Regions from separate parts of the Gottfriedia sp. S16(2024) genome, predicted to be linked through region 1. Evidence: a T-box and tRNA genes for the amino acid it is inferred to sense, from the RefSeq annotation. Region 1 holds a T-box; the other holds one or more tRNA genes.
The links. The T-box of region 1 lies ahead of argS (arginine--tRNA ligase). A T-box ahead of a tRNA ligase gene usually reads a tRNA of that ligase, here a tRNA-Arg.

Region 1 (3,373 bases):
TGCCAATGATTTTGAAAAATTTAATGCAGCTATTTCATCCACACCATCAAAGACATGTATTTGGTCTGTAAACTGTCTTGCTAGCTCTATCGTTCGATCGTGGGAATTCATATCAACGATGATAATTTCATCAACTATGCTACTAACTGAACTAAGACATCTTTCAATTGTGGCTTCATTATTTTGTACAACCATGCATAAACTGACTGTGATCAAGCTATCACCCTTTCTTTAATTTTGATTTTGTATAAAATGATTGATGTTATTTTAATGTTGATTTTATTAAATAGTAGTTTCCAGATCATCTATTTTAGGACTGAATTTCTAGTTCTTCTTACACTAGTTAGTTTTTCAATCAAAATTGGGTCTACTAAACTGTTAGGATCCAGGAAAAAAACGTTAGAAGATAGTAAGGGTGGGTTATTGGTCTTTAAAATATGAGCGGAAATATTCTTGGTTGTGTAGAACGGAAGGATTATTCGGAACATAACTAGCAGCTATATCATTATATTTTCTAGCAGTAAGTTGATCGCCTAATCGACTATAGCATAGACATAACTGTAGATTAGGTAACCAAGTGTAACAAGCCTGATTTATAAAAGGACTACTTGTTGGAACATCAACAAGAGTAGCAAGTTTATACCATGAAATAGCGCGTGTAAAATCACCTTGTTGAAGATAGACAAATCCTAAACGACAGCAGTTTTCTCCACGTGGTCCATCATATGAAAAAGATCTTAGACAACTACTAATCGCTTTTTCCAATTCGTTTAGATTAAAATAGCAGTCTGCCATTTTTCCGCACGCTTGAATATTATCCTCGTACCAGCCCTTTCCTTCATCAAGAAATAATTCATACCATTCAATTGCCTTTTCAAACAGCTGATGATCTACGCATTCATTCGCATAATAGTATTTGTCACGAGGACTTAGTTCATTTCCTGAAGAAATCGCATTTTCATAAATCTTTAAATTACGATCAGAAAACTCTTTGTCTTTTTGATGAATAATTGCGGCATCCGATTGAATAATTTCGCCGTAAACCTCCAAATATTCATGAACGAATCCAATCCATTTAAAATTTCTCTCTCGTTTAACGATTCGATTGCGTACAGAACTAAAGCTAGGATTACCATTTTCATCGAAAGCTAGATGATATTTCATCCCGACAGCGTCGACCTTTTTAGTTAATGACTTTTTTAATTTAAGTAATTTTTTTGCATTTTCATCAGTGATAATATCATCTGCATCTAGCCACATAATATAATCCTTCGTTGCTTTAGAAAACGCAAAATTTCTTGCCGCAGAGAAATCATTGATCCAAGTAAAATCATATATTGAATTTGTAAACTTTTTCGCTATTTCCTTTGTTTTGTCTGTTGAACCAGTATCAATTATGACAATTTCGTCTACTATATTAGATACAGAGGATAAACATCTGGAAAGTACAGCTTCTTCGTTTTTAACAATCATACAAAGGCTTAAAGTTATTGGTTTTTTTTTCATGAAATCCACCTCAATTTCTATGTTATTAAGGTTGTCAACAAATGGTGTCATTAATAAAGTTCAAAAAAAAGATTAATGTTGAAATTCTACATTAGATATGATTAAATGGAAAAAATGAATATTGAAAATTTTTAGATGAAGAGAGTAATCTTATTTTGATTCTTGTAGAGAGTTGGGGATGGTGGAAGCCTAACAGAGCGAATAAGATGAAGCGCACTTCGGAGAAGCAGTCTGAATTGATAGTAGGACTTTGCCGGGGAAGACCTCGTTAACAAATTTTAAAGTTGGTTCAATATATTTGAACAATTAGAGTGGTACCGCGGATTATTTAAACCCGTCTCTTATGATAGAGACGGGTTTTTTATATTTTGGAGAGGATTGATCATAATGAATTATGTAAATATGTATAGTGAACAAATTGAAAAAGCTTTAAATGGATCACTAACTTTAACTGAAATTAACACACTTATCGAAAAACCGAATTATGCAGATCAAGGTGATTTAGCATTTCCTTGTTTCCAATTAGCAAAAGCATTAAAAAAATCTCCAGTAATAATTGCAAAGGAAATAGCAGCACAGATTAACCATGATTTAATTGAAAAAGTAGAAGCAAACGGCCCATACGTAAACTGTTTTTTGAATAAAAAGCTAGTAAGTAAGCAAGTAATTGAATTAGTTCTTGGTCAGGGGAAGGAATATGGTAACCAAGTAATTGGAGAAGACAAAACGGTTGCGATCGATTGTTCCTCTCCAAATATTGCAAAGCCATTTTCGATGGGGCATTTGCGTTCAACAATGATTGGAAATTCAATTGCTAAAATAGCTGAAAAAAATGGGTATAAAGCAATAAAAATTAATCACCTTGGAGACTGGGGAACACAGTTTGGGAAATTAATTGTTGCTTATAAACTTTGGGGTAATCAAGACGAAGTAAAAGAAAATCCAATAAAAGAACTTTTAAAATTATATGTTAAATTTCATGAAGAAGTTGAAAAAGAGCCTCAACTTGAGGAAGAAGCTAGAAGCTGGTTTAAGCAATTAGAGGAAAAAAATGAAGAAGCTTTACACTTATGGAAGTGGTTCCGTGATGAGTCTCTAAAAGAATTCATGTTAGTATACGATTTATTAGGTGTTAACTTTGATAGCTTTAACGGAGAAGCATTTTACAATGATAAAATGGACCGAGTTATTGAACTTCTAGAGCAAAAAAACCTTTTAGTCGAATCTGAAGGTGCAGATGTTGTTGAATTAACTGAAAAGGAATTACCACCATGCTTAATTAGAAAATCTGATGGAGCTACGCTATATGCTACAAGAGATCTAGCAGCTGCACTTTATCGTAAAGAAACATATGATTTTGATAAAGCAGTGTATGTTGTAGGTGGAGAACAAGCATTGCATTTTGAGCAAGTATTTACAGTTTTGAAGAAAATGGGGTACGAATGGTCTAAAGATATGGTTCACGTACCATTCGGCTTAATCCTACAAAATGGTAAAAAAATGTCTACACGAAAAGGAAAAATTGTTCTTTTAGAAGAGGTAATTGAAGAAGCGATTAGTTTAGCTAGTCAAAATATTGCAGAAAAAAATCCTACATTAAAAAATAAAGAAGAAGTAGCAAAAATGGTTGGAGTCGGCGCAATCATTTTCCAAGATTTAAAAAATGATCGTATGAATAACATCGAATTTTCACTTGAGCAAATGCTAAAATTTGAAGGTGAAACAGGACCATATGTACAATACTCCATTGCGAGAACAAATTCAATTTTAGATAAAGCTTCATCACAGGATTTAACAAAACAAGAGGGACTGGATGATTCATATAGTTGGGACATCATAAAACATATACTTGAGTTCCCTAATAAAG
Region 2 (3,373 bases), 270 kb from region 1:
TGAAATTATAGTACCTGTGAAGATGCAGGTTACCCGCGACAGGACGGAAAGACCCCGTGGAGCTTTACTGCAGCTTGATATTGAATTTTGGTACAGCTTGTACAGGATAGGTAGGAGCCTGAGAAGCCGGAGCGCTAGCTTCGGTGGAGGCGTCGGTGGGATACTACCCTGGCTGTATTGAAATTCTAACCTAGAGCCGTTATCCGGCTCGGAGACAGTGTCAGGTGGGCAGTTTGACTGGGGCGGTCGCCTCCTAAAGAGTAACGGAGGCGCCCAAAGGTTCCCTCAGAATGGTTGGAAATCATTCGAAGAGTGTAAAGGCATAAGGGAGCTTGACTGCGAGACCTACAAGTCGAGCAGGGACGAAAGTCGGGCTTAGTGATCCGGTGGTTCCGCATGGAAGGGCCATCGCTCAACGGATAAAAGCTACCCCGGGGATAACAGGCTTATCTCCCCCAAGAGTCCACATCGACGGGGAGGTTTGGCACCTCGATGTCGGCTCATCGCATCCTGGGGCTGTAGTCGGTCCCAAGGGTTGGGCTGTTCGCCCATTAAAGCGGTACGCGAGCTGGGTTCAGAACGTCGTGAGACAGTTCGGTCCCTATCCGTCGTGGGCGCAGGAAATTTGAGAGGATCTGTCCTTAGTACGAGAGGACCGGGATGGACACACCGCTGGTGTACCAGTTGTTCTGCCAAGAGCATGGCTGGGTAGCTATGTGTGGAAGGGATAAGTGCTGAAAGCATCTAAGCATGAAGCCCCCCTCAAGATGAGATTTCCCATAGCGTTAAGCTAGTAAGACCCCTGAGAGACGATCAGGTTGATAGGTCAGAGGTGGAAGCGTGGTGACACGTGGAGCTGACTGATACTAATCGGTCGAGGACTTAACTAACAAGTTTGATAATGACATTATCTAGTTTTGAAGGTACAAAAATTATTATAAAAAAAATCGAAGAAAGTTATTGACTTTTAAATGAAATTTGATATAATAATTAATGTCCTAAAGAAAATGAATCAAGTGATGATAGCGAAGAGGTCACACCCGTTCCCATACCGAACACGGCAGTTAAGCTCTTCAGCGTCGATGGTAGTTGGGGGTTTCCCCCTGTGAGAGTAGAACGTCGCTTGGTTTGATGGAGGATTAGCTCAGCTGGGAGAGCACCTGCCTTACAAGCAGGGGGTCGGCGGTTCGAGCCCGTCATCCTCCACCATATGCCGACTTAGCTCAATTGGTAGAGCAACTGACTTGTAATCAGTAGGTTGGGGGTTCAAGTCCTCTAGTCGGCACTCTTTATGAGCCATTAGCTCAGTAGGTAGAGCATCTGACTTTTAATCAGAGGGTCGAAGGTTCGAATCCTTCATGGCTCACCATTTTCTAAAAAGAAAATATTTGCGGGTGTGGCGGAATTGGCAGACGCGCTAGACTTAGGATCTAGTACTTCGGTGTGGGGGTTCGAGTCCCTTCACCCGCACCATTTATCTTGTTAAACAGTATATGCGGAAGTAGTTCAGTGGTAGAATACAACCTTGCCAAGGTTGGGGTCGCGGGTTCGAGCCCCGTCTTCCGCTCCATATATGCTGCCGGGGTGGTGGAATGGCAGACACACAGGACTTAAAATCCTGCGGGGGTTGACCCCGTGCCGGTTCGAGTCCGGCCCTCGGTACCATTTTTATAATATGCGCCCGTAGCTCAATTGGATAGAGCGTTTGACTACGGATCAAAAGGTTATGGGTTCGAGTCCTTTCGGGCGCGCCATATTGTTTCACCTGTAATTCTGAACGGGAAGTGGCTCAGCTTGGTAGAGCACCTGGTTTGGGACCAGGGGGTCGCAGGTTCAAATCCTGTCTTCCCGACCATTTAAAACATGGGGCCTTAGCTCAGCTGGGAGAGCGCCTGCCTTGCACGCAGGAGGTCAGCGGTTCGATCCCGCTAGGCTCCACTTGAAGAACTTAAATTAATTTATTATGGCGGTGTAGCTCAGCTGGCTAGAGCGTACGGTTCATACCCGTGAGGTCGTGGGTTCGACTCCCTCCGCCGCTACTTATTTAAGGACCTTTAGCTCAGCTGGTTAGAGCAGACGGCTCATAACCGTCCGGTCGTAGGTTCGAGTCCTACAAGGTCCACCACTTATAATGGAGTAATACCCAAGTCTGGCTGAAGGGATCGGTCTTGAAAACCGACAGGGGTGTAACAGCCCGCGGGGGTTCGAATCCCTCTTACTCCTCCATTTTTATTAAACTTTATATAAATGGAACTAACTTAGTTAGTATCCACATTATCGCGGGGTGGAGCACGAACGAATATGCTTCGAAGAAATTACTTCAGCATACCAATCGAGCTGCTACTTGCATAATCATCCTGAGATTGGGATGGTCTTAACAAAATAACTTTATTGGAACTATATTAAATAGTATCCACATTATCGCGGGGTGGAGCAGTCTGGTAGCTCGTCGGGCTCATAACCCGAAGGTCGCAGGTTCAAATCCTGTCCCCGCAACCAAATGGTCCCGTGGTGTAGCGGTTAACATGCCTGCCTGTCACGCAGGAGATCGCCGGTTCGATCCCGGTCGGGACCGCCATTTAAGTTGGCTCGGTAGCTCAGTCGGTAGAGCAGAGGACTGAAAATCCTCGTGTCGGCGGTTCGATTCCGTCCCGAGCCACCATCTTAAATAAAAAAATGATTATAATAATAAGCCGACTTAGCTCAATTGGTAGAGCAACTGACTTGTAATCAGTAGGTTGGGGGTTCAAGTCCTCTAGTCGGCACTCTTTATGGCGGTCGTGGCGAAGTGGTTAACGCATCGGATTGTGGTTCCGACACTCGTGGGTTCGATTCCCATCGGTCGCCCCATATTTTGCGGGTGTAGTTTAATGGTAAAATAGAAGCCTTCCAAGCTTCGGTCGTGGGTTCGATTCCCATCACCCGCTTTTTATAAAATTTAATGGGCCTATAGCTCAGCTGGTTAGAGCGCACGCCTGATAAGCGTGAGGTCGATGGTTCGAGTCCATTTAGGCCCACCATTAATTTTTATAATTAGTTTTTCCGCAGTAGCTCAGTGGTAGAGCACTCGGCTGTTAACCGAGTGGTCGTAGGTTCGAACCCTACCTGCGGAGCCATATGATAGAGAAGTACCCAAGTGGCTCAAGGGGCGCCCCTGCTAAGGGTGTAGATCGGGTAACCGGTGCGAGGGTTCGAATCCCTTCTTCTCTGCCATATTTTTTTTTGGCCCGTTGGTCAAGCGGTTAAGACACCGCCCTTTCACGGCGGTAACACGGGTTCGAGTCCCGTACGGGTCATAACTAAAGCTCAGTTATTTGTGATAACACAGGTAACTGAGTTTTTTATTTGTCTTTTTTAGGACTTTAGTGAACGA

Region 2: it has a tRNA-Arg gene. The T-box ahead of argS (arginine--tRNA ligase) is inferred to sense a tRNA for this amino acid. The anticodon was not compared.

The regions. Positions count from the first base shown of each region.
Region 1 is NZ_JBFLUO010000001.1:145,453-148,825, reverse strand. It holds gene AB1282_RS00905 (tetratricopeptide repeat-containing glycosyltransferase) at 1-216, opposite strand, end outside; gene AB1282_RS00900 (tetratricopeptide repeat-containing glycosyltransferase family 2 protein) at 421-1,506, opposite strand; T-box leader at 1,630-1,851, shown strand; gene argS (arginine--tRNA ligase) at 1,894-3,373, shown strand, end outside.
Region 2 is NZ_JBFLUO010000001.1:414,943-418,315, reverse strand. It holds rRNA gene AB1282_RS02255 (23S ribosomal RNA) at 1-890, shown strand, start outside; rRNA gene rrf (5S ribosomal RNA) at 1,013-1,128, shown strand; tRNA gene AB1282_RS02245 (tRNA-Val) at 1,134-1,209, shown strand; tRNA gene AB1282_RS02240 (tRNA-Thr) at 1,213-1,285, shown strand; tRNA gene AB1282_RS02235 (tRNA-Lys) at 1,294-1,369, shown strand; tRNA gene AB1282_RS02230 (tRNA-Leu) at 1,391-1,473, shown strand; tRNA gene AB1282_RS02225 (tRNA-Gly) at 1,496-1,570, shown strand; tRNA gene AB1282_RS02220 (tRNA-Leu) at 1,579-1,665, shown strand; tRNA gene AB1282_RS02215 (tRNA-Arg) at 1,678-1,754, shown strand; tRNA gene AB1282_RS02210 (tRNA-Pro) at 1,779-1,855, shown strand; tRNA gene AB1282_RS02205 (tRNA-Ala) at 1,866-1,938, shown strand; tRNA gene AB1282_RS02200 (tRNA-Met) at 1,966-2,039, shown strand; tRNA gene AB1282_RS02195 (tRNA-Ile) at 2,049-2,125, shown strand; tRNA gene AB1282_RS02190 (tRNA-Ser) at 2,134-2,226, shown strand; tRNA gene AB1282_RS02185 (tRNA-Met) at 2,423-2,499, shown strand; tRNA gene AB1282_RS02180 (tRNA-Asp) at 2,503-2,578, shown strand; tRNA gene AB1282_RS02175 (tRNA-Phe) at 2,587-2,662, shown strand; tRNA gene AB1282_RS02170 (tRNA-Thr) at 2,693-2,765, shown strand; tRNA gene AB1282_RS02165 (tRNA-His) at 2,775-2,850, shown strand; tRNA gene AB1282_RS02160 (tRNA-Gly) at 2,857-2,927, shown strand; tRNA gene AB1282_RS02155 (tRNA-Ile) at 2,944-3,020, shown strand; tRNA gene AB1282_RS02150 (tRNA-Asn) at 3,042-3,116, shown strand; tRNA gene AB1282_RS02145 (tRNA-Ser) at 3,123-3,213, shown strand; tRNA gene AB1282_RS02140 (tRNA-Glu) at 3,225-3,296, shown strand.